Regions from separate parts of the Candidatus Clostridium eludens genome, predicted to be linked through region 3. Evidence: riboswitches for the same ligand, from Rfam matches in the RefSeq annotation. Region 3 holds a riboswitch; each other region holds the start of a gene.

Evidence for each region. Region 3 has a riboswitch for S-adenosylmethionine ahead of ACJDU8_RS14400 (pyridoxamine 5'-phosphate oxidase family protein). Riboswitches for the same ligand answer to the same signal wherever they lie in the genome.
Region 1: another riboswitch for S-adenosylmethionine. It lies ahead of ACJDU8_RS08785 (sugar ABC transporter substrate-binding protein); the one in region 3 lies ahead of ACJDU8_RS14400 (pyridoxamine 5'-phosphate oxidase family protein).
Region 2: another riboswitch for S-adenosylmethionine. It lies ahead of metA (homoserine O-acetyltransferase MetA); the one in region 3 lies ahead of ACJDU8_RS14400 (pyridoxamine 5'-phosphate oxidase family protein).
Region 4: another riboswitch for S-adenosylmethionine. It lies ahead of ACJDU8_RS14710 (O-acetylhomoserine aminocarboxypropyltransferase/cysteine synthase family protein); the one in region 3 lies ahead of ACJDU8_RS14400 (pyridoxamine 5'-phosphate oxidase family protein).

The regions. Positions count from the first base shown of each region.
Region 1 is NZ_JBJHZX010000011.1:6,835-12,991, reverse strand. It holds gene ACJDU8_RS08790 (sugar ABC transporter ATP-binding protein) at 1-901, opposite strand, end outside; gene ACJDU8_RS08785 (sugar ABC transporter substrate-binding protein) at 983-2,059, opposite strand; SAM riboswitch class I at 2,555-2,666, opposite strand; gene ACJDU8_RS08780 (DUF362 domain-containing protein) at 2,826-3,956, opposite strand; gene ACJDU8_RS08775 (flavodoxin) at 4,152-4,631, opposite strand; gene ACJDU8_RS08770 (MFS transporter) at 4,787-6,037, opposite strand; gene ACJDU8_RS08765 (DUF2225 domain-containing protein) at 6,128-6,157, opposite strand, start outside.
Region 2 is NZ_JBJHZX010000030.1:29,532-35,688, forward strand. It holds gene metK (methionine adenosyltransferase) at 1-588, shown strand, start outside; gene ACJDU8_RS17970 (trans-sulfuration enzyme family protein) at 689-1,867, shown strand; gene metA (homoserine O-acetyltransferase MetA) at 1,939-2,853, opposite strand; SAM riboswitch class I at 3,001-3,106, opposite strand; gene ACJDU8_RS17980 (YhgE/Pip family protein) at 3,191-5,347, opposite strand; gene ACJDU8_RS17985 (YhgE/Pip family protein) at 5,365-6,157, opposite strand, start outside.
Region 3 is NZ_JBJHZX010000021.1:34,451-40,607, reverse strand. It holds gene ACJDU8_RS14415 (ABC transporter substrate-binding protein) at 1-601, opposite strand, end outside; gene ACJDU8_RS14410 (nitrogenase component 1) at 733-2,055, opposite strand; partial or broken gene ACJDU8_RS14405 (nitrogenase component 1) at 2,059-3,521, opposite strand; gene ACJDU8_RS14400 (pyridoxamine 5'-phosphate oxidase family protein) at 3,550-3,996, opposite strand; SAM riboswitch class I at 4,156-4,265, opposite strand; gene ACJDU8_RS14395 (asparaginase) at 4,585-5,592, opposite strand; gene ACJDU8_RS14390 (MalY/PatB family protein) at 5,671-6,157, opposite strand, start outside.
Region 4 is NZ_JBJHZX010000022.1:13,445-19,601, reverse strand. It holds gene ACJDU8_RS14725 (ABC transporter permease) at 1-361, shown strand, start outside; gene ACJDU8_RS14720 (ABC transporter permease) at 363-1,508, shown strand; gene ACJDU8_RS14715 (hypothetical protein) at 1,576-1,962, opposite strand; SAM riboswitch class I at 2,183-2,294, shown strand; gene ACJDU8_RS14710 (O-acetylhomoserine aminocarboxypropyltransferase/cysteine synthase family protein) at 2,529-3,821, shown strand; gene ACJDU8_RS14705 (alpha/beta fold hydrolase) at 3,863-4,828, shown strand; gene ACJDU8_RS14700 (ABC transporter ATP-binding protein) at 5,063-6,157, shown strand, end outside.

The DNA.
Region 1 (6,157 bases), on a different contig from region 3:
CTTTGCCTACATCAATATGTCCGGAACCTATTAAACCCGTTATGCCAATTATTTCACCAGCGTGAACTTGAAAAGTAACATCCTTAAAATGTGTAATATGAGTTAATCCTTTCACATTCAACAAGATTTCTTTCTTCCACCTTCTTTTAGGCGGAAACTGTTTTTCTATGTTTCGTCCAATCATCATTACAACAATGTCCTTAATATTCAATCCATTAGAATCCATAGTTTTAACTTTTCTACCATTACGTAATACCGTAATTCTATGACACAGATTTAAAATTTCTCCTAAATAGTGAGATATATAAATAATTGAAATTTTCTCTCCCAATTCTCTTATAATTTCAAATAACCCATCTGCTTCACGCTTTGAAAGTACAGCAGTGGGCTCATCAAAAACAATTACTTTAGGATTATGCAATAATGCACGACAAATTTGAACTAATTGCTGTTCTCCTACAGTTAAATCTCCCATTAATTTATTTCCCCGAATAAAAATTCCTAATTTTTCTTTTAAAAGTCTTTCAGCTTCTTGCTTTAAGGATTTTCTATTTACCAACTTAAATATAGAATGTGTAGGTTCAATGCCCAAAAATAAAGATTCTGCTACAGTAAGGTAAGGGACTATATACCTTTCCTGATGAATGAAATGAATTTTCAACTTTTCTACCATTTTTGTTGTTAAGTGTTCCTGTATTTCACCATCAAATTTTATTTGTCCACTATCTTGATTATAAATTCCTGCCAGTATTTTCATCAATGTAGATTTTCCTGCTCCATTTTCTCCTACAATACCATGTATTTCTGCATTACGTATTTGCAAAGTAACATTTTGAAGAGCCTTAACACCTGGAAATTCTTTTTCTATATTTATCATTTCTAAAATATATTTTTCATTCATAAACTAATACACCCTCCTTTACACACAAATTATTATTCAGAGAATAGAAAATATTCCTACCCTCTGTCTTGATATTCTTATTTACTTTTTAAATAAAATCTTTTCTGCATCTTGTACATTATCCTTCGTAACAAGTAATGGATCTACGTAAATTGACCTTGGTACTGTTTCACCATTTAAATATCGTGCAGCAGAATCCACTGCAGCCTGACCAATTTTATAAGGCTGTTGGGCCATATCTGCAGCAAAAGGAGAATTTTTATCCGCAAGTACTTTCAGTGCACTAGGATCTCCATCAACCGCATAAACTTTAATATCAGTTCTCCCAGCTGCCTCTAAAGCCTGAGAAGCGCCAATTGCAGGAATATCCCACCCTGCCCAGATAGCTTTTAAATCTCCCTTATTAGGATACTTTATTAACAAATCTTGAACCTTCTTTTTTGAATCTTCTATAGTACCATCAATAATATCCTGCAGCTCAGGTTGGATAAACTGAATTTTAGGATAATCCTTAGCCACATATTTCATTTCATCATAACGAATAGCTAAAGTTCTCTCTCCATAAAATCCATTAAAAACTGCAATTTTACCTTCTCCACCTATATCTTCAAACATTTTACGTGCTAATGCTTCACCAATAAAATAATTATCTGATGAAGCATTAGTAATACTATCTTCACTAGGATGATCAACAGTAAAAAGCGGAATATTTGCAGCACGTACCTTCTTAAGTACAGGTGCATATACTTTTGCATCTCCAAGTTGCTTAATGATTGCATCAGGCTTTTGAGTAATCAAATTCTCAATATCAGAAATATGTTTTTGAGTATTACGCTCGCCATTAACTTCAATGGCTGTTCCCCCCAATTGTTTTATTCGATCAATTTGAGCTTGATAAGCTTGCCTCTCCCAATTATTGCTTATTCCTTCTATGGCAACTCCTATCTTCTTACCTTTAAGTGAAGGAACAGACTTCCCATCAATAGGATCAGTAACACCAGAACTAGCAGAATTCTTATTATTTGAAGCATTTTGTTCATTTACAGCATCAGACTTTTGATTAGATGTTGTTGTATTTGAGCACGCCGCAAAAAATGCTGTGGATAAAATTAACATAATTACATAGTAAGATAATTTAAACTTTTTATTTTTTTTCATTTCTTTCCCCCTATTTTTCACTTTTATTTATTCAATAATTTTTCTGACACAGATTATCTTTTTTAAGCAGTTCAACTTAACAACCTATTATTGTATCAAATCTTCTTCTAACATTAGAACACCTCCTAGCACAATTTGACTATGAATATTTATAAGACAATTTGTATATATGCCTTTGATAATTTATACAAAAAAAGGTTACATCTTTTTAATAATGTAACCTCCGGTTTACCGGTCAGGTATATAATATTATTTATCCAAACGCTGCTATTACCAACACTTCCATCTTCTTGAAAATGGGAGATAAGCACTACTGGGCACCTGAATAAGTTCTTCCAGGCATTTCATATAATAAATAAAGAGGTCAAAGTCCATATACTACAGAGACTACACAAAACTCTATAGTAAACAAGACTTGACCTCCAGTTTATCTAGTTAATCAAATAAAAAACTTCCTATATAGAGAAACTATATAGGAAGTTGTGTTCCGTTTGTCTCTCATCTTTCAGATTTCATCTGCTGGAATTAGCACCATTGAATATATTGATAAACATACTCAGGTTGCCGAGCATCATAGGGCCAGTCCCTCCACTACTCTTGATAAGAAATTTCATATTAAATTTTAAGCGTTAACTTTTAAATGGACAACTACTAAAACATACTATTTAAGTTATAATTAATAATATAATTTTTTGATTACCTTGTCAATAACAAATTAATTTTTATAAAATATATTCATCCATATCTTCTAATGGAGGTACATATTTTATTTAACAATGATCAGTTCATATTCACGATTACCGATTCCTATTTTTTCTGCATGGTCAAGACAAGTACGCCACTCTGATTCCGGTGTGGAATTAGTAAAGTGATCATGATGATCAACAAAATGGGGTTCTGATATGTTATCGGACAGCTGACTATTAGCCAGTGGGGCAGCCTTCATACAGGCATCCACACATGCCTGATCCAATGCCAAAGGATCAAATGAAGCGAACATACCTAGATTAGGAAGTATGGGAGCATCATTTTCGCTGTGGCAGTCACAGTTAGGTGAAACATCTACCACAAGAGAAATGTGGAAGCAAGGACGACCATATACTACTGCCTTGGTGTATTCTGCCATACGGCAGTTCAGTTCTTCACTGGCTGACCAGTTTGCAAACTGAATTGCATCAAAATTACATGCACCTAGGCAGCGACCGCAACCAACACAATCTTCTGTGTTGATAGTCATTTTCTTTTTTACATCGTCAAACAACAGACCATTATTAGCACATTCACGATGGCATCTTTGGCATCCTCGGCATTTCTCCTCTATGATATGAGGTTTACCATTAATATGCTGATCCTTTTTTCCAGCACGGGAACCGCAGCCCATTCCAATATTCTTAATGGCACCACCAAAACCAGTCATTTCATGACCTTTGAAGTGAGTTAAGCTGATAAACACATCGGCATCCATGATTGCATGGCCGATTTTAGCCTCTTTTATATATTCGCCACCTATTACAGGTACCGTGATATCATCGGTCCCCTTTAATCCATCTCCAATAATAACAGGGCATCCTACTGTAAGTGGAGTGAATCCATTTTCCCATGCACACTCTAGATGCTCAAGGGCATTCTTACGGCTGCCAGGATATAGGGTGTTGCAGTCTGTCAGAAAAGGTTTACCGCCCAGCTCTTTCGCCATGTCGGCTACAGCTTTAGCATAATTTGGACGAAGATAACTTAAGTTACCAAGTTCACCAAAGTGCATCTTGATAGCAACAAACTTATTATCCATGTCGATTTGTCCGATACCCGCATCTTTAATCAGCCTTTTTAGCTTGGTAGGCAGACCCTCTCCAAGTTTTGTACGAAAATCTGTAAAATAAACTTTTGATTTTTCCATATTTAATCACTCCTGTTTTAAAAAATATTGATTTAATAAATTTATCCCATCGCTATCATTGCTAACCCCCATCGCACTCTGTGAAAGCGATTCACACAAAATTAAAAATTTTGGTTCTCTGCTTTTCTATCAAAGTGGGGGGATAAGAGGTGCTACGGGTCTGGATAAGTTCTTTTAAGGTTTGACTTAGCGTTCTTAAATAACACCAATTTCACTCAACCATGCTGATACATCTTTTCCTGCTTTATTAACACTACTTCCGCTGATTGCTACGCCTTCTAAGACATTTGAATTCGGACAAAGTTTTTTGATATCTGATGCGCTTCTGCCCATGCCACCTCCGCCATGTGTGCAGAATGGTATAATCGTTTTTCCAGAAAAATCATATGATTCCAAGAATGTAAAGACCGCCATTGGTATTGTACTACACCAATTAGGATAACCAATATAAATTATATCATAAGAATCCATATCAGTGACTTTTGCTGCTAGTTCCGGCCTGTAGTGGGCATTTTGTTCCTGTCTAGCTTTATCCACAACTCCATTATAATTAGTTGGATAAGATTCAATTGTTTCTATTTTAAAAAGCTCACCACCAACATTTTCTTTTATGGTATTTGCAATAACTTCTGTGTTTCCCGAATATGAAAAAAATGCAATAAGACTTTTTGGCATCTTTAAGTCCTCCTATTCTTTTTTATAAGGTTTATAAAAAAATATAACTATTTATACTCTACCACTTAAAGTTAACTCTAAGTCAAGCATATTATTCAAATTTTTTCAAATTTTCTATAAGCGGATTACTATTAATGCAAATATTTTGTTGAACCCTACTTACTTTTAGTATTAGAAAACACACTAACTTTGAACAATCCAATTACCACCATTACAAGAACTAAGGTTATAAAGCCGCAACTAAAAAAACCCAAATTAGGTCCAAATTTTTCTGTAATGTCCCCTGCATAAAGATTGCCAATAGGTGTGGTTCCATTAAAAGCCAAAGTATAAACACTCATTACTCTTCCCCTGTAATCATTACTTGTATTTAACTGAATTGTTGAATTTACCGAAGTTATAAAAACTACTGTAAAGAAGCCGAGTACTACTAACAGTACTACCGATATTACGTAGGAATGTGCAAATAGCAAAACGATTTGAAAAAAGCATACTAATATCGAACTTCCATAAAGCAACTTTTTACTTGGACCTTTTCTGGCTCTAGTCGCAACAGTAACAGCTCCTACAAAAGAACCTATTGCCATTACAGATAAGAGAATGCTGTAACCTGATGCTTCTTGGTGAAGCACTACCTTTGCAAAAGCAGGAATAATAACATCTGAGTTCATTGAAAAAGTTCCTACTGCAAACATAGATAACATTGCGGCTAGAATTATATTATTTGATCTAATATATTTTATACCCTCACTTACACCTAAAAAAACATTTCCAATTTGCTTCCTCATATATAAGTGAGTTGGTTTAATTAAAACAATGCCTAGAATTACAGCCATAAAGCTTATTCCGTTAAAGAAAAAACACAAGGCAGAGCCAAATTGTACCATTACATATCCCGCCACTGCCGGACCTAATATTCTTGCCACATTTACTACTGAAGAATTTAATCCAATAGCATTTACCATACTTCCCTTTTCCACAATTTCTGGTATAAAAGATTGTCTTGTAGGCATATCTACGGTATTTACAAAACCCATTATTCCTGCAAGAACAAGTATGTGCCAATATCGTACTTCGCCACTCCATACTAGAAAAGATAGTATAAAAGCCAACAACATTAAAATGCTCTGGGTGACAATAAGAACTCTTTTCTTATTAAACCTATCTATAAATACCCCTGCAAAAAGAGAGAATATAAGCATTGGAGTAAATTGTACCACCCCTAAAATTCCTAACAATAATGAAGATTTTGTAAGACTATACACTAACCATTGTTGGGCTGTTCTCTGCATCCAAGTTCCAACTAAAGATACACATTGTCCTATCCAGAAATACCTGAAATTTTTTTCTTTAAGCGCTGGAAAATTATTAGATAACCTTTTTCTTATTACACATACATTAATCACTAAATATTATCCTTTCCAATGAAAAGTTTTTTAAATAATTTTTCTATAAATAAATAATGTAGTCCTATAATTAAATTATTAAATTCAACCTTATTTAAAAAATCTTGAAAATAAGCCTGC
Region 2 (6,157 bases), on a different contig from region 3:
GAAAAGGACATAATCGATAAGGTTGTTAAAGCAGCAATACCTAAATGGCTGCTGGATTCAGATACAAAATATTTAGTTAATCCTACTGGCAGGTTTGTAAAAGGAGGGCCAGAGGCAGATTCTGGTCTTACAGGAAGAAAAATAATAGTTGATAGCTATGGAGGATATGGAAGACATGGCGGCGGGGCATTTTCAGGAAAAGATCCAACTAAGGTGGATAGATCAGGGGCTTATGCAGCAAGGTGGGTGGCAAAAAATTTAGTAGCTGCTGGTATAGCGGATAAAATTGAAATAGAAATAGCCTATGCTATAGGTGTGGCAGCACCTGTATCCATAAGTGTAGATACTTTTGGTACAGGTAAAGTGGTAAATGATGACCAAATAGTGGAAATTATAAATAAACTATTTGATCTAAGGCCAGCGGCCATTATAAGGGATCTTGATTTAAAAAGACCTATATATAAAAATACTGCTGCATATGGACACTTTGGGAGAGATGATATAGATGCCCCTTGGGAAAGACTTAATAAAGTTGATGAAATAAAAAATATTTATCGAAGTCAAAAAATCTTAGTTAACAGTCTTTAATTATGTGTGGAGATTTTAAAAATAACTACTATTAAGTTGCATAATACTGCCTCAAGCAGTATTATGCAATGATAAAATAAATTGGAGGGAAGATATAAAAATGATTAATGAAGAAAAAAGTGATTTTATAACTAGATGTGTTCATGTAGGGAACGGAATTGACAAGGAAACAGGAGCCATTAGACGTCCTATAACTATGGCAAATTGTTACAGACTCCCAGAAGATGCATCTTCTATAAATTGGAGTGATGCAAATCAGCTGCTTTATACCAGGAATATGTCTGCCAACCAGGTATATCTTCAGGAAAAGTTAGCGTCTCTTGAAGGGGGAGAAGATTGTGTAGTACTTGCAAGTGGTGTTGCTGCACTGGCGGGTGTATTCTTTACCTTTCTAAATAAGGAAGCGCATGTGATTTGTTCTAATGTATCTTATATAGCAGTTTATAGGTTATTAAATGAATATTTACCAGATAAATATGGAATAGAAGCAAGCCTTGTAGATACTTCTAATTTAGAAGAGATAAAAAAAGCAATACGACCAAATACAAAGCTTATTCATATTGAGACTCCAGGAAATCCTACTACTAAAGTAAGTGATATTGAGGAAATAGCTAAGATTGCAAAATCTATTGGAGCTTTATTAAGCGTTGACAGCACTTTTGCATCTCCATTTTTACAGAATCCTCTACAGCTTGGAGCTGATCTTGTTATACATAGTTTAACAAAATATATAAATGGACATGGAGATGCTATGGGAGGTGCAGTAATTGGAAAAAAGGAGCTTGTGGACAGAATAAAGCGCGAGGCAATGGTTAATCTTGGGGGGGCTATAAGTCCGTTTAATGCATGGTTGATTATGCGTGGAGTTGTAACACTTCCTCTGCGTATGAAACAGCATAGTGAAACTGCACTTGAGGTTGCCAGGTATTTAGAATCAAATCCATCAATAAAGTTTGTAGCATATCCTGGACTAGAGAGCCATCCACAGCATGAAATTGCTAAAAAACAGATGAAGATGTATTCAGGAATTATTTCTTTTGGACTTAAAGCAGACGTTGAAACCCATAATAAATTCATTAATTCTCTCAAGCTAATCATTCAAGCTGTTTCTCTGGGTCATGATGAAAGCTTAATTGTTTACACCGGTCCAAACGATGAACGGATTAATTTTTATCCAGAGGAATTTAGAGGAGGATATATTAGATTTAGCATAGGATTAGAAAGTGCTGGTGACATTATTTGGGATTTAAAGCAAGCATTAGAAAAGTGTGGGTTATAGAATTTTATATCTGAAGTAAATATTAAAAAGGCATGAATGCCTTTTTTATTTTTACTTTATTGTAAATACTGCTAAAGTTTGTTTAAATCATAAGGTGTTTCCTGATATACGTAGTAGTTAAGCCAGTTTAAAAACAACAGGTTGGAATGACTTTTCCAATTTGCCACTGGTTGTTTACTTATGTCATTGTCGGGAAAATAATTTTGGGGTATATCTATAGGTAAATTTTGTCCAATATCTCTTTCGTATTCAGATTTTAATGTTAAAGTATCATATTCAGGATGTCCCGTAACAAAGATTTGGCGGCCACCTTTTGTTGACACTATATAGACACCGGCTTCTTTTGACTCAGAAAGTATTTCTAGTTCATGAACTTTTTCGATGTCCTCCCTTTTTACAAAGGTATACCTAGAATGTGGTGCAGAAAATACATCATCGAAACCTCTAAAAAGTTTAGTATTAGCCCTGTTAACAGTATGAGAGAAAACACCAGATAATTTTTTATTGAGAATATATTTTGGAATTTTAAAGTGATGGTAAAGTCCTGCTTGAGAGCCCCAGCATATATATAAAGTTGAATAAACATTTGTAGTACTCCAATCCATAATTTCAGTTAATTCTTCCCAATAATCAACATCTTCAAATTCAAGTTTCTCTACAGGTGCACCTGTTATTATCATACCGTCAAATCTTCTGTTTTTTATTTCTTCGAAAGTTTCATAGTATTTAATAAGATATTCTTCAGCAGTGTTTTTTGAACTATGAGATTTTGAATACATTAAAGTTATATCAACTTGTAGCGGTGAATTACTAAGTAGTCTTAAAAGCTGTATTTCAGTAACAGTTTTAAGGGGCATTAAATTCAATATAACTATATTAAGTGGTCGTATATCTTGTCTTGTTGCGTGAGTTTCATTCATAACAAATATATTTTCAGCTTTTAACGCTGTAGAGGCTGGAAGATTGTTAGGTATATTTATGGGCATAAAATCCCTCCTTAAATTATAATAGTTTTAGTGGCAATCAAATCTTATTATTCTAATATTCAAATTTTAATTATGGGGTTAAAATAAATAAAAGTTATTTTTCTATAAGAAAAATAACTTTAACGATAAACCAATTTGAAACTATTTTCCTTATCTCTCAGAAATAATCTGCTGGAATTAACACCATACATTTTAATAAAATGTTGGTTGTCGGGTTTCATAGGGCCAGTCCCTCCACCGCTCTTGATAAGATTTAATTTGATTTTACACCATATGATATACTAAAATTTCCTTTTTGTCAATAATTAATTTGCCAAATCTATTTTTATATAGGTCTTTAAAGTCCTGATTCTCTAAATTTGTGCTCTGAATTTTTTATTAAATTATGCAAAGGTCTTTTTAAAAGTGATAAAAACAGAAATGCACATGAAAAAACAGCCAGTGCTATAAAATCTTTAAATACATTTTTCTGTAAGGGGCCCCATATAGCTTCTCTGAAGCCATCTATAGCGTAGGTAAAAGGCCAAAATGGTGCCAATGTACCAAATATTTTTGGAAGGGTCTGTATAGGATAAAGTCCCCCGGCTCCTGCAATTTGAAAAACCATAATTATTACAGCAATAGCTTTGCCAATATTACCAAGTATTGACGCCAGTGTGAATATTATAATTGTAAATGTAATACTACAGCCTAGTGACACCAACATCATAAGAGGCATATTTTGAGGGTAAACTTTTAATATATATACATCTCCCAGGGTAATAATAGTAGTTTGTATGAAAGATAATATTAAAAACAAACTTAATTTTCCAAAGTATTTGTGTTTTAAATCCAATTTTTTTTCATTTTCGAAATCTTTGCAGTCTAGTGTTAATATGGAGGATAATAATAATATGCCTACCCAGATTGCCAGTGTAGTATAAAAAGGTGTTACTGCATAACCGAATAATCCTGAATTATAAACTTCAATATTTTTTACATTTACTGGTGATGAAAGCAAATCGGATAATTCATCTGGATTTTTCCCCATAAATTCTATTATTTCATTTAAATTTTGTTCGTTTAAATTTTGCATTTTACTGCTTAATTCATTCAGCTTATTTTGAACATCTTCCAACTTTTTGCTTAAAGCATTTGCCTGGTCAGAGGATGCTTTACTGCTTAATATACCTGAATTAGCCAGTGTATTTAATTGTGGCACAAGAATTTTTGTTGATTCTAATATTGAATCTATATTATTTAAGTTGTTTGTTAAGTTGTCAGCTACAATATCCATTGCCTGGTAGGTATCGGAATAAAAAGCATTAGATACAGAAACTGCATTCATGGATATTTCATTGTTTAAGGTAGAAAGTTCATTTATAACTGAATTGATACTGTCTTTAGATGAATTACTGCTAATTAATGTTTTTAATTGGTTTAAATATGTTTTTTCAGTTTGTATTGAGCCTTTTAGTCCAGTAAGTGAATCTATAAGCTCACTTGTTCCATTATTAGGTATAAAATCATTAATAGACTCAAGAATTTCTAGGGTGGTATTTATTTCTTTTACTAAAGAATTGTCTAAATTTAGTAATTGGTCTATTATAGTAGTACTTAAATCGGTACTGACATTTATATTATTTAAATTTATTAGGAGATCCTGTATCTGGTTATTTAGTGATTGAATTTCATTTATATCGTTGTTCAGATTGTTCTGTGTTGAATTCAATGTTTGTTTGGTGGATAAAACTAACAATTTGCTTTGTGCTACAATACTTTGAAGGCCGTTAATTTGTTCTAATAGTTTAGGAAAATCAGCTTTTTGAGCATTTAGATATTGCTGTAGGTTTTCTGAATTAGAATTTATTTCTGCTATATACTTTTTTATGTCATTTATACTGGAAATAGTTTCAGGAATAGTATCTTTTAATTGTACAATTTGTGGCTTGTCACTTTCTAATTTTTTTCCCATAGAGTTTAATTGTTTAAAAACCTGCTCACTTGCTGTTTTTATGAAGTTGCTTTTTACTTGGCTTATTAAATTAGTTTTTGCTGAATCTGTAATTTTGGTAGCTACGGCATTTAATTTCTCATTAGATCTGTATATAATGCTAGGTTTTTCAGGACTTGATGTTGTAAGACTTAACATTTTACTGGAAAAATCCTCAGGTATTTCAATTAATGCATAGTATTCTCCTGTATTTAATCCGTAATTTCCCTGCCATTCATCTATAAAAATCCAATCGATAGTTTTATTTTTTTTCAATTCTTTAACAATTTCATTTCCGATATTTATATTTTTTTCATTAAATTTGCTTCCATTATCTTCATTAATTATGGCAATGGGAAGCCTACGGGTATTAGTCTGGCTATAAGGATTCCAGGAAGCTTTAATATTAATCCATGCATAGAGGGAGGGTAAAAAACAAAATCCTAAAATTATTATAAGTACTGCTGGGATTTTTATTATATTTATTAAATCTCTTTTTAATATTTTAAATACATTTTTCATATGTGACCTCCCGTGAGCTATTCTCCTATACCTGAATCTTTGAATTTAACTTGAAATTTATGGATCTTATTGTGTAATGGTTCTTTAAGGAATAAGCCAATTAATATAAAAAATATTGATATCAAAAATAATGCTATAAAATCTAAAACTACAGTTTCTATAAGGGGCCCTGCAATAGCTTCTCTGAAACCACTGACTGAATAAGTAAACGGAAATAAAGGCTGTAATATTCTAAAAATTAATGATTGAAGCTGTATTGGATAAGTTGCACCACTTCCTGCTATCTGTATTATAAGAAGAATAATAGAAATAGCCCTGCCCAAATTCCCTAATATAGATACTAAAGTATAGGTTATTACTGTAAACGTAAGGGCTGAGGCAAGTGAAACCATAATCATAAGAAAAACATTTATCATTTGAACATGTAATAAAATTTTATCGCCTAATGAAACTATAAATCCTTGTATTAGAGCTAGGGTTAAGAAAGTCAGTAATTTGCCTAAGTATTTTTCTTTTAAAGTTAAATTTTCATCTCCATTAAAAGGGGCCACATCTGTTTTTAATAATGTTACAAGTAAAATAGAACCAACCCATATGGCAAGTGCTGTATAGGTAGGAGCCATGGATGAACCAAAATTAGAAACTGTGTATATATTTTCTTCATTTACATTAAAAGGACTGGATATAAAGTCTCCCATCAATTCCGGGTTGTTTTGTAATATAGTAATTATTTGTATTATATCATTGTTTGTAACCAGTTTTAGCTGATTGCTTAATCTATTTATAATATCTTTGAATTGGAGAAATTTA
Region 3 (6,157 bases):
CTTTTGGAAAACCATCTTTATCAGCTATAGTATTAGTAACAAAATCAGTACAAATATTAGCAGCAATTGTTGTAAATTTTAACTTTTGACCTTTTTTATAATTTACTAAATCTTTAAATGTTTTAACTCCAGCTGCCGAAGCTTTTGCACTGACAAACCACCACATATGTCTATATTTGGGATCTATATCTGGTGATGGATCTACTCCATTGGGCCCTATTCCTATTATATCGGCCCCTCCCGCTACTGCCGGTGCATAAGTATTTGGATGAAAGGATTCAACATAATTGTCTCCCTTTAAAATTGCTGGAATTTGTTGGGCTGGTTGAGTTTCACCTGTGTACACTACTTTCAAACCATATTTCTTAAAAAATCCCTTTTCATCGGCAACAACCCATGGTGTAGATGAACAATCTATCTTTGATGAAGTTTTAATTGGGATTAATCCATCTTTATCCGGTTTTAATGCATCCTCTGTTGCAGTTTTTGATGAAGATCCTGACGAAGACTGTTTACCGCAGCCAGTTGCCAATAAACCTACTAGGCATACTACTGAAGTAAAAATTAATAAATTTTTTTTGCTAAATAGTTTTTTGATCATTAAATTAAATCCTCCTTAAAATTAAGATATCTTTTATTTCATATATTTACAAACAAGTTATTTATTGTTTTCCAATGATATCTATTAAATATTTTTATTAAAATGAAATAAATCAAGTTTTGTAAACATACTCAATTATGTTTTAGCAGTGTTTTACTATAAATATCTTCTATTAAATTTAAGCCTCCCGTATATCCTACATAATTACGTTGTAGTATAACTCTGTCTACTATAGGTAATCCTACACTTATACTTGTAGCCCCAATTTTAGATGCAATATCTACATCCCATGAACTTCCTAAAATCAATGGACTTATACCAACATGGAACTTTGATAATTCTGCATTAATTATTCCTCCATCTTGAGAAAAAGTTATGCCAGAAGATATACCTGTCCCAATATCTTTAAAATATCCTCTAATGACATCCCTAAATCTCTCAGGAACATCTTCAGTTATAAATTGGTGTTCAGGTAAAAGGCCCAAATCATTTACCAAAAATTTAGTCATAGCCAGTGAATAAGATGAATCATTTATAGTAAAGAATCTTTTAGGTAAATCAAATCTAAATTCCACTAAAAAATCTGCTAATCTAGTTAAATAATGATAGTATTCATCCTCTTCTTTTTTTATTACTTTATTTACTATTTCTTTGTCCATACCTGCAAAATCCACAACTTTATTTAAAAATCTGGAAGTTTCACTTCCTCCAATGGGAAGTATTGGACAATGCAGATAGGGTGTATTAAATTTCTTCTTTAAAAGCTCTGCTATCCCTACACCTACCCAAGGAGATATTACAAGATTAAATTCTGCATGGGGGATGTCATTTATAGCATTTATACCACCGCTGTTGTATCCAAATAATATATTAGCATTAAGCCCTATACTTCCAAGCAATCTTTTTATTTCCTGCAGATCACCTTCCCAAAATGGATCATGAATTGGAACTGACGCAAAAATATTTACAAGTCCTGGCGTTCTTTTTCCATCATCTTTTAAGTACTGATTTATTATAGCTTCCAGAACTAATTCATGCCCCCTATATGCATCACCTTTAAATCCTGCTGTTTCTGCATATACTATTGGGACACCTTGTCTTTGAAATTCACTTACTACACTTCCAACGTCATCCCCTATTATATCTGAGGTGCATCCAGTGAGAACCACAAATAAATCCCCGTCCATTATTTTAAGAGTACCTTCTATAAGTCTTTTTAATTTCTTCTCTCCTCCAAAAACTACATCTCTTTCTATCATATTACTGCATGGAATAGCATCTCCTCCTGCATACCCTGTTCCCTGATGTCCTCCACATTCAGACATTGCTGCTGATAACTTCGAACTACACCCTGGTCCAGCATGAAGTATTTGAATAGCTCTTTCTATGGCTGTAACTGTTTGCTGTGCACCAAGAGAACAAAAATGTCTCGGTTCCTCAAGTAACTCACTCATTTTTTACCTCCCTAAGAATTTAAATGTATCTTGTTTAAGCCACCAATCAGTATAGGGCAGTTTATTATGTGCAGCTATTCCTCTAACAAATGAAAGATTAGTAATTGTGTCTAAAATCAATTCTCCATAATTTATTATTCCCTGATACCCAATTCCAAAATGTTCATCTATTGATAAAAATGACGGTATACCTAATTTTGTGGCCCATATTGTACCTGTATGCCTACCTATATATATATCCGGCCTGTACTTATATAGCATACTAACTAATTCATAAGATTGCTTGTTGCAAACTGAAAGCTTAAAATCCCCATAACTCTTTACGTCATTTCTCAGTGTATCTGACTTTTTGTTCTCATTATCAAATATGGGATCATGATGCCAGGTAGAAGCTCCTATAAGATCCATGCCTAATTCTTTCACAATGGCTACCATACTATGAGCATAAGCCGAACCTGCACCTATAAATACTTTTTTGCCCCGCAGCTTTTTTTTGAGTTCAGCTATTCTAGGAGCTGTCCTATTATTTTCTTCCTCTATAAGTTTTTCAACTTCTTCTTCTTTGTGTACTATTTTACCCAGTTCTCTCAGCCATGAATTAAATCCGGATATTCCATAAGGTCCTGGAGCCTTTACTTCCGGTACTCCAAAATATTTTTCTAATCCTGCAGCCAAGTAGGTCCCAAGAGTAGAACAAATCTGAAGTGTAGCAGCAGCTTCCGAAATATAGCTAAGCTGTTCTATAGTAGTAAAAGGTACAATATAGTTAACCTTAAGTCCAATTTTCCCCAACAGTGGTGAAAATATATCTGTACCATGAAAATTAATTATATTTACTACATCTGACTTTTTCTTTCTTGCAGGTTTAACTATTTTCCTCAAAATTCCATGATAAGAATCATCAAATCCCGTAGCCCAAATTCCTGATCGAAAACCCTCACAATATATTGCTACTACGGGTATTCCTATTTCCTTTTCAAGCTTACAAGCTTATCTGCTGCACTTTCAATATCGTCCCCTATTATAGCAGAAGCACAGGTAGAAGTTACAAATATAGCCTTGGGGTCAAATCTTTTCTTTGCCTCTCTTATAGCACTTTCAAGTTTTAATACTCCCCCATATACCATATCTTTTTCAGTTAAATTAGTATTTATATATTTTATATTACATACCTCTATATTTCTTGTTCTTCTACCTGACCTATTTACCAAATTACGCCTTGGAATATCACCACTACAGCCTGCTGGACCATGCTCTACAATTGCTGCATCCTGAATACAAGATAATTGATTCATAACCTGATCGGCACTGCAGGTTGTGCATTGAGTAAATGATCTTTCACAATTACATAAAGTTTTATTATCATAACTCCTACATAAATCAAAAGCAGTACCTTCATATCCAGTAATAGACTTAAGTCTTCGTTCTCTTACTTCCACTGAAGCCCTTTCTATATCAACACTCATAAGTGTCCTCCTTTTGCTATAACTGGCTTTAGATCGTCTCTTTTATCTCCTTAGAATCTCTAGTATAATCAGCTAACTTTACAAACTTCGCTTTAACTTTATATATTGAAGAATCTTTAAATTCTCCATTAGATATTTGTTCTTTTATAATTGGATATCTATTACTTATTCCTTCTACTGCACTATTAAATTCTTGACCAGCCAATACTTCTGAAGCTTCTCCTGTTACAGCAACACTTTTAAAGGTATCATAAGATTGCCCCTCATTTTGAAAATAAAATGTAACTATGGGATTTTGCTTTATATGCTTAACCTTATTACTTTCTTTTTTAGTCACAAAATATATATTTGCACCATCATTTGAAAAAGCACCTATATTCCTTATATAGGGTGAATTATCCTCACCTACTGTAATTAATAATCCTACCTTTGATTGCTCTACATATGCTATTGACTCATTTAATATTTCACTCATTTTTATACTCCTCCTTGTTAAAATAATTAAAATTTTTAAAAACAAAAAGACCAGAGACTCTGTTCATAGTCTCCGGTCATCCAGTCAACTAAAATTTAGTAATAAAAAAATCCTTTTCGCAGATGAAAAGGAATATTAAATAGATTTTTAGCATCCATTCCCCCATCTTTCAGAAATATATCTGCAGGATTTAGCACCTCATATGAATACAATTCATACTACTTGCTGAAACTTCATTGGGCCAGCCCCTCCGTTTCTCTTGATAAGGATCTTTATTTAATTTTTACTAATTGTATCAGACATTTAAACTAATGTCAATGATGATTTTTATTATTATTTATTTTACTCCACAGATTTTTTATCAGTCCGCCTTTATAACCAGCGTATATGCAATTTAATATTCATCCCTCCTTATAGCATCTCCTAAGTACGTGCTAAGAGTTGTACATATAGGATATATTTTTACACCAAAACAAAAGCAGGCAATATTATTAAATAATAACGCCTACTTAATCCAAAACAATTATAACTTCCTCGATACATATTAGACGAAATACCTTTTATTTTTGCTTCAATAAATTTTAAAATTTAATTTTTATTTAAATAAAAACCAGGAAATATTTCTCCTACTTTTTCTCTCCTATTATTAACGTTGTCCTTAATCTTAAATTTACTTAAAGCTTTTTTCTCTTCTTCATTTAAAACCTGTAAATCCTCCAAGCATTTAACAGTTGTAGGCCACAGAGCCCTAGTGCTGCCATCTTCTATCTTAATTGCCAACCCTAAGTCCATACCTTTAACTCCAACACAATATATTCCCTCTGCTCCAAGCTTCCCTATAAGTTTTCCCCCGGTATTTTTCATAAGTTCAGTACAGAACCCTCCTGTTCCCGCTACCATTTCAGGTACAGCTGTCATAGCTTTAAATACCCTATGAGCAGCATTTTTATAATCCCCGGTAAATACATTATCATTAGCCATTTTACAAAATCCCAATGCCATATTATATAAAGGTATTCCAAAAATAGGTACAGTACAGCCATCTACACCTACAATTATACTATCTTCCTTTACCGAACAAACTTCTGACAGTATTTTTTTTATTTCTTTTTGTACAGGATGTTCTGGAAGGTTATAAGTATTTAAATCATATCCCTTTAAAACACATACGGCAAGTATTCCACAATGCTTTCCTGAACAATCAGTATAAGAGGGATTTAACCTTACATGATTCCATAAAAGTTTTTTAGCGTACTCTTCATTTAAAGATAAAGTGGAACCACATAGTAAACTATTTACATCAAGTCCTATCTTTTTTAATATTTCCTCAACAGTTTTCCTATGAAAGTCTTCTCCATAGTGAGAAGCACACATTATGGATATTTCCCCATCTGTAAAAGAAAACTTTTGGTCAGCTCCGGATAATATAACATTTAAAGTCTGTATTGGTTTTGCAGCAGAACGCATATAAGTAGTTTTATACGGATCTCCTAGACTATAAAGAAGTTTACCTTTACTGCTTACTACAGCTATATCTGCCCTATGGATACTTTCAGTTAAAAGCCCCCTTGTAACTTTTACAACTATTTCTGACATAAAAACTCCTCCAAAAAATAAGACTCAGTTAATTTTGTAAAATGGAACAATATATTAATTATACTATTTGTAAATTAGCTATAAATTATTTATAGCTTCTTCAATTCTCTTTAATGATTCTCTTATAATGTCTCTAGGACAGGCCATATTCATTCTTTCAAAACCTTCTCCACCTTTGCCAAATGTAAAACCTTCATTAAATTGAATCTTTGCTTTAGTGAGCATAAAATTTTTAAGTTCTGCTGTATTCATTCCTAATTCTCTACAATCAATCCACAGCAAATAAGTACCTTCTGGTTCAATAACCTTAAGCCTAGGTATTTTTTCTTTTATGTACTTTCTAACAAATTCTTTATTTTCATCTATATAATCTATAAGTTGCTCTAGCCATTGTTCCCCATGTCTATATGCTGTTTCACAAGCTATAATAGCAAATAAATTAAGGCTAGATGCTGCTATATTTTCCAATTGTACAATATATCCCCTTCTTAACTCACTATTTGGTATAATTATATTGGAAACCTGAAGACCTGCTAAATTAAAAGTTTTACTTGGGGCAGTGCAT
Region 4 (6,157 bases), on a different contig from region 3:
TATAGGTCTTGTATTGATTGCATTGCTCACGGAGGTAATATTAGCGGTGAGCTTTGGCCTTGGGATAAGCTATATGGTAAAAAGGCAGGAAGTGGTAAGGCCAATTGTAATAATTTTAATTCAAGTGGTAGCCTTTATAGGAGGAGCATATTTTCCAGTAAGTACTTCCGCAAGCTCTAAAAGTTTCATGGATATAGTTGTTGCTATGTCTCCTCTCACGTGGAATAATGCAGGATTAAGTAAACTTATTTATGCTAACGATACTGGAGCAATTTTACCAATAGTAACTTTAAATATAGCAATAGCCTGTGTGTTTTTACTAGTTTCTGCAGTAGTGGCAGGAAAAAGGGAGGGCATTTAATATGAGGGATATATTATGGCTGGTTAAAAATAGTTTAAAAGTTACTTTTAGAAAGAAATCCAATATAATTTTCTATGTACTGCTGCCCATAGTGGGAATTATTATAGCCTTAATGGCTTACGGCAGCTCTAATGAAAGTATATCCAAGATAGGTATAGTTAATAATGATAATAACTATATATCAAGGGATACCGTGACTTATCTTAAGAGTTTGGATAATTTTAATGTAAGTATTATAGGTGCATCAGAAGTAAATAACAGTATAACTTCAAAAAAATTAGATTGTGTTGTAGTAATTAATCCTGGATTTTCTGAAAGTGTATACAGGGGAAAGCCTGAAAATATTCAGATAATTTCTATAAAAGGAAAGCAGAGTACAGCTTATGTAAAATATCACCTCTATAATTATATAGATAATATTGCAGCTATGAGTAGTGCGGCCCATGGAAATAAAGATGTATTTTATAAAATGTACAATAGTTACCATAAAAATAGTTTTAAGCTGTATGTAAGCTCTGTAAAGGATAATGCAAAATATAAAAATATAACTAACTGTGCTGTAGGATTTTTGCTCATGATAATTTTAATGTCAGCCACAAATTTAGCTGAAATAATATTAAAGGAAAAGGAAAATAGAACTTATTTTAGGATATTTTCTTCTCCGATAAGCTCTAAAAAATATATATTTGCCAATATAATAGTGAATTTTTTAGTCATTACAGGAGAGATAATTTTAACTTTAATATTATTAGCGTATGTATTTCATATAAATATGGGAGTTTCATTTTTCAAGATGTTTTTCATACTTATATTATTTGTACCTGTAGGAATTGGATTTGCTGAGCTTTCAGTGTCTTTTAGCAATAATTCTGCTAGTGTTTCGGCAATGCAAAATTTAATAATAACCCCTACCTGCCTGATTTCAGGATGCTTTTTCCCGGTAGAATATATGCCTAAGTATTTTCAGAGAATATCGGATTTTATGCCGCAAAGGTGGGTATTAAGCTCAATTTCAAGTTTGCAAAAGGGAAATTCAATTTACAGCATATACTTAAATATTGCTATAATATTGGCTTTTGCTGCAGCTTTCTTTTTAATATCCATGTACAAATTTTCAAGAAATAAAGACCTAAGAGATTTTAGCTAAAAATTAGCTGCGGTGAGTATATTAAATAAAAAAATGCTTACCGCAACTATATTATTGTCAGCACTAGTTAAGATTTGCCTTTAAATGAAGTTCCGCAGTTTTTGCAGGTTATAGTTATTCTTCCTTTCTTTTTTGGTACTCTTAATTTTTGCTTACAATTTGGACACTTAAATATTTTATAGTATTTATTTTGATTCATTGAATTTCCAAATCCCTTAAATCTATAAATTATGGGTGAAATAAAATTTTCGTAAGCTTGGAGTTCCCTGTATCTTTTGTATTTATTTTTTGAGAGACATCTCCAGCTGCTGTATATAATAAACACAAAACCTAATGTATAGGCAGGTCTAAGAAGAAAAAGTACAAGTCCTGCAATATAAAGATGTTTAGAAAGTGTATCAATACCGTAGCTGTCTTTAAAGTAATAAGAAATTCTATCTAAAAATTTATTCAAATTTACCACCTCTGTAAGTAAAACTTCATAATAATATAAGTTTACATAATATAATAAGCCATTTTTAGATAATTATACAACATAATTTTGATTTTTGCATTATTTAAAATCAAAATTCATTTTGAAAATTAATTTACTATTGACAAAATAATTTAGAAATTATATGATTATATGTAAATCAATTGTTATATGTGTCAGTTGTAAAAATTTAAAATGAAATTTCTTATCAAGAGTAGCGGAGGGACTGGCCCTATGATGCTCGGCAACCTGAGTGTATTTATAAATATATTCAATGGTGCTAATTCCAGCAGGTGAAACCTGAAAGATGAGAAACGTAAGGAATGTAACTTTCTGTAGTTTCTCTTATAGAAAGTTTTTTTATTTGATTAACTAGACAAACTAGAGGTCAAGGTTTACTTATTATAGAGTTTTTAGTGCATAATCTCTATAGTATATGAGCTTTGACCTCTTTATTTATCCCACTAAATTTAAAAATTATTTCATTACATATATATCTATATAATTATTATGAAAGTATGCCCAAATTACCAAAAGGAGGATTTTTTATGAGTGAAAAATTTGGAATAGGAACAAAAGCAGTGCAAGGAGGGTATTCACCTAATTCAGGTAATCCAAGAGTGGTACCCATAATTCAAAGTACATCATATAAATATGATAGTTTTGATGAAGTAGCAAAGGTAGCAGCAGTGAGTGCAGATGTAGAAGCACTGAAAACAGGGGGATATTTGTATACAAGAATAGGAAATCCAACAGTAACAGCCCTTGAAAAAAAATATATAGAACTACAAGGGGGGGTTGAAGCAATTGCCACCGCATCAGGACAATCCGCAGTAGTTTATTCTATAATAAACATTGCTAATGCAGGAGATCACATTATTGCAAGTTCAAATCTGTATGGAGGTACATACAATCTTTTTAATACAATTATCCCTAAATTGGGTATTAATGTTTCTTTTGTAGAGCCAGCAGCTTCTGAAGAAGAAATTTTAGCAGTAAAAAAGGAAAATACTAAACTAATATTTGGTGAAACTATAGGAAATCCAGGACTTAATGTACTAGATTTTCATAAATTTTCTTCTATAGCAAGAAAACTAGATATACCATTTATTGTTGATAATACTATAGCAACACCCTATTTAACAAGTCCCTTTGAATATGGAGCAAATATAGTTGTTCACTCTACTACTAAATATTCGGATGGACATGCAGTGTCACTAGGAGGAATAATTATTGATGGTGGAAACTTTAATTGGGCAAATGGAAAATTTCCAGATTATACAACCCCAACTGGGCCAGCAGTTTTGGTATTTGTTGATGCATTTGGAAAACGTGCTTTTTCAGGAAAGTTGAGAACTAATCTAGTAGAAGAATTTGGTGCGGCACCAGCTCCATTTAATGCATTTTTAACAAATTTAGGATTAGAAACATTACATTTAAGAATGGAAAGGCATTCATATAATGCTTTAAGTTTAGCTAAATATCTCCTGCAGCATCCTAGAATTGAATGGGTGAGATATCCTTATTTAGAATCAGATCCAGAATATGAAAGGGCTAAGAAATATTTGAAAGGTGGAGGAAGCGGGATTCTGACTTTTGGTGTGAAAGGAGGAATTGAGGCGGCAAAAGCTGTAGGTGAAAAGTTGAAATTAGCTTCTATAGTTGTTAATTTAGGTGATGTAAGAACATATGTAATTCATCCTGCAAGTACAACTCATTTGGCATTATCAGAGGAACAACAAAGGGCGGCAGGGGTAACGCCTGAATTGATTAGAGTGTCTGTGGGGATTGAAGATATTAAAGACATAATAGCAGATTTTGAGCAGGCTTTAGATATATAAAATAAATAGCAAATCTAGAAAATATAAAGGAGGAGTAATGTGTGAGTACAAATGCAGCATATAAGTCTGACACGTTTTTCTATAAGGATTCTCAAGATATAAATTTTTTTACTGAAAAATGGTGTCCGACTGAAAATCAGAAAATATATGGTGTAATACAAATAGCTCATGGTATGGGAGAAACTACTGATTATTATAGAGAATTTAGTGAAGAGATGGCTAAAGCAGGTTTTATAGTATATATTAATGAGGCACGTGGACATGGCAGAACAGCAGGAGATATAAATGAACCTTCTTATATGGAAAATGCAGGATACATGGGAGAAGACGGAATAAATTGGATGGTTGAAGATATTAAAATATTAACGGATATTATCAAGGCAGAAAACCCGGGATTGCCAAATTTTCTTTTAGGTCACAGCTTAGGGTCAGTTTTGGCTCAGATATATGCATATAAATATGGTGATGAAGTAAATGGAATCATATATTCTGGTACTACCGGCCCAATTCATATAAAGAAGATAATAAAATTGACTGAAATATCAAACAGGGAAGTGAGGAAAGTTGGAAGAAAGTCTGTAAGTACTGAAGCTTCCAATGCATTTTTTGAACATTTTAATGATGAATTTCAGCCTCCCAAGACGGAATATGATTGGCTAACAAGTGATGTTGATATGCTTGAAAATACACTAAGTTCTCCTTATGCTGCAATAGAGTATAAAGCGGGCTATTTTGATGATTTATTTAATGCTTTAAAGGATATACATAAACCTAGGGTTATTGAAAAAATACCTAAAAACTTACCTATATTTTCAATATCAGGGAGCAAAGATCCTTTTGGAGATAATGGCAGGGGTATAAAGGAACTGTTTAAAATATATAAACAATATGGAATTGAAGATGCCACTTATAAAATATATGAAAATGGACGACATGAGATGCTTAGAGAAGTAAATAGAAATGAGGTGATGAAAGACTTACACAATTGGTTATATAATCATATATAGATGAAATTAAAGAATTCCAGTAGATATTGTCATATCCTAAGAGAATTATTAATAATATAAAATAACTTTCTATAGTTTTTCTATAGGAAGTTTTTTATTTGATTAAGTGGACAATTTGTAGATATGGCTCAAATAGATTTCTTAATCGTGCATTAAAAAGAATTTTTATATTTGAATTTATTTTCTAAAAATAATATTATTAATAAATAGAATGAATTTTGGGAGTGTATATATTTGAAATTTATGAAAAAATATATAAATAAGTACTGGAAAGGATTTTGTCTTGCTATATTTTTTCTTTCTATTGAGGCATTATGCGATTTAATGCAGCCTACTATAATGTCCAAAATAGTTGATATAGGTGTGGCAAACAAACAGATGGATTATGTAATTCAAAAAGGATTGATAATGCTTCTGGTTACGGCCGTGGGAGCAATGGGAGCTTCAGGACGTAATATATTGTCTGGAAGGGTGTCTCAAAAATTTAGTGCAGAACTGAGAGCAGATTTATTTGAAAAGATTCAAAGTTTTTCTTTTGACAGCATTGATAAATTCGAAAGCAGTTCTCTTATAACACGTCTTACCAACGATGTAACTCAAGTTCAAAATTTTGTTAATGGACTTATGAGAATATTTGTAAAGTCACCTCTTGTGTGTATTGGAAGTATTATCATGGCATCAAGGCTTGATTTACATCTTGCAATAATACTTTTTATTATAATACCAATTGTAGCTGTATTTATATTTTTGAATATGAATATAGGATACCCATATTTTATGAAGGTTCAGATAGCTTTAGATAGAGTGAATTCTGTAATGAGGGAGTATTTGTCCGGTGTAAGGGTGGTAAAAGCTTTCAATAGATTTAATTATGAAAGTGAAAGGTTTAAAGGTGCAAATGAGGAATTAGGAAGGCTATCGGTCATTGCAATGCGTGTAATGGCAATATTTTCTCCTACTAGAAGTTTAGTTATAAATATAGGAATAGTATGTGTTTTGTGGATTGGAGGAAAATATGTCAACAGTGGCAGTATGCAAGTAGGACAAATAATTGCATTCACAAATTATATGACTCAAATATTATATTCAATTATGATGATATCTGCAGTTTTTAATATGTTTGTAAGATCTAAAGCTTCTGCAATACGTATTTTTGAAATAATTGAGGAAAAAAGTAGTATTAACTTTAATGAAGGTATTTCAAACTTAAAACAAAGTGGAAGAATAGATTTTGAAGATGTGAGCTTTTCCTATGCAAATGGCCATCAGGTTATTTGTGATATTAGCTTTACTTGTATGCCAGGGGAAACCTTGGGAATTATTGGAGCC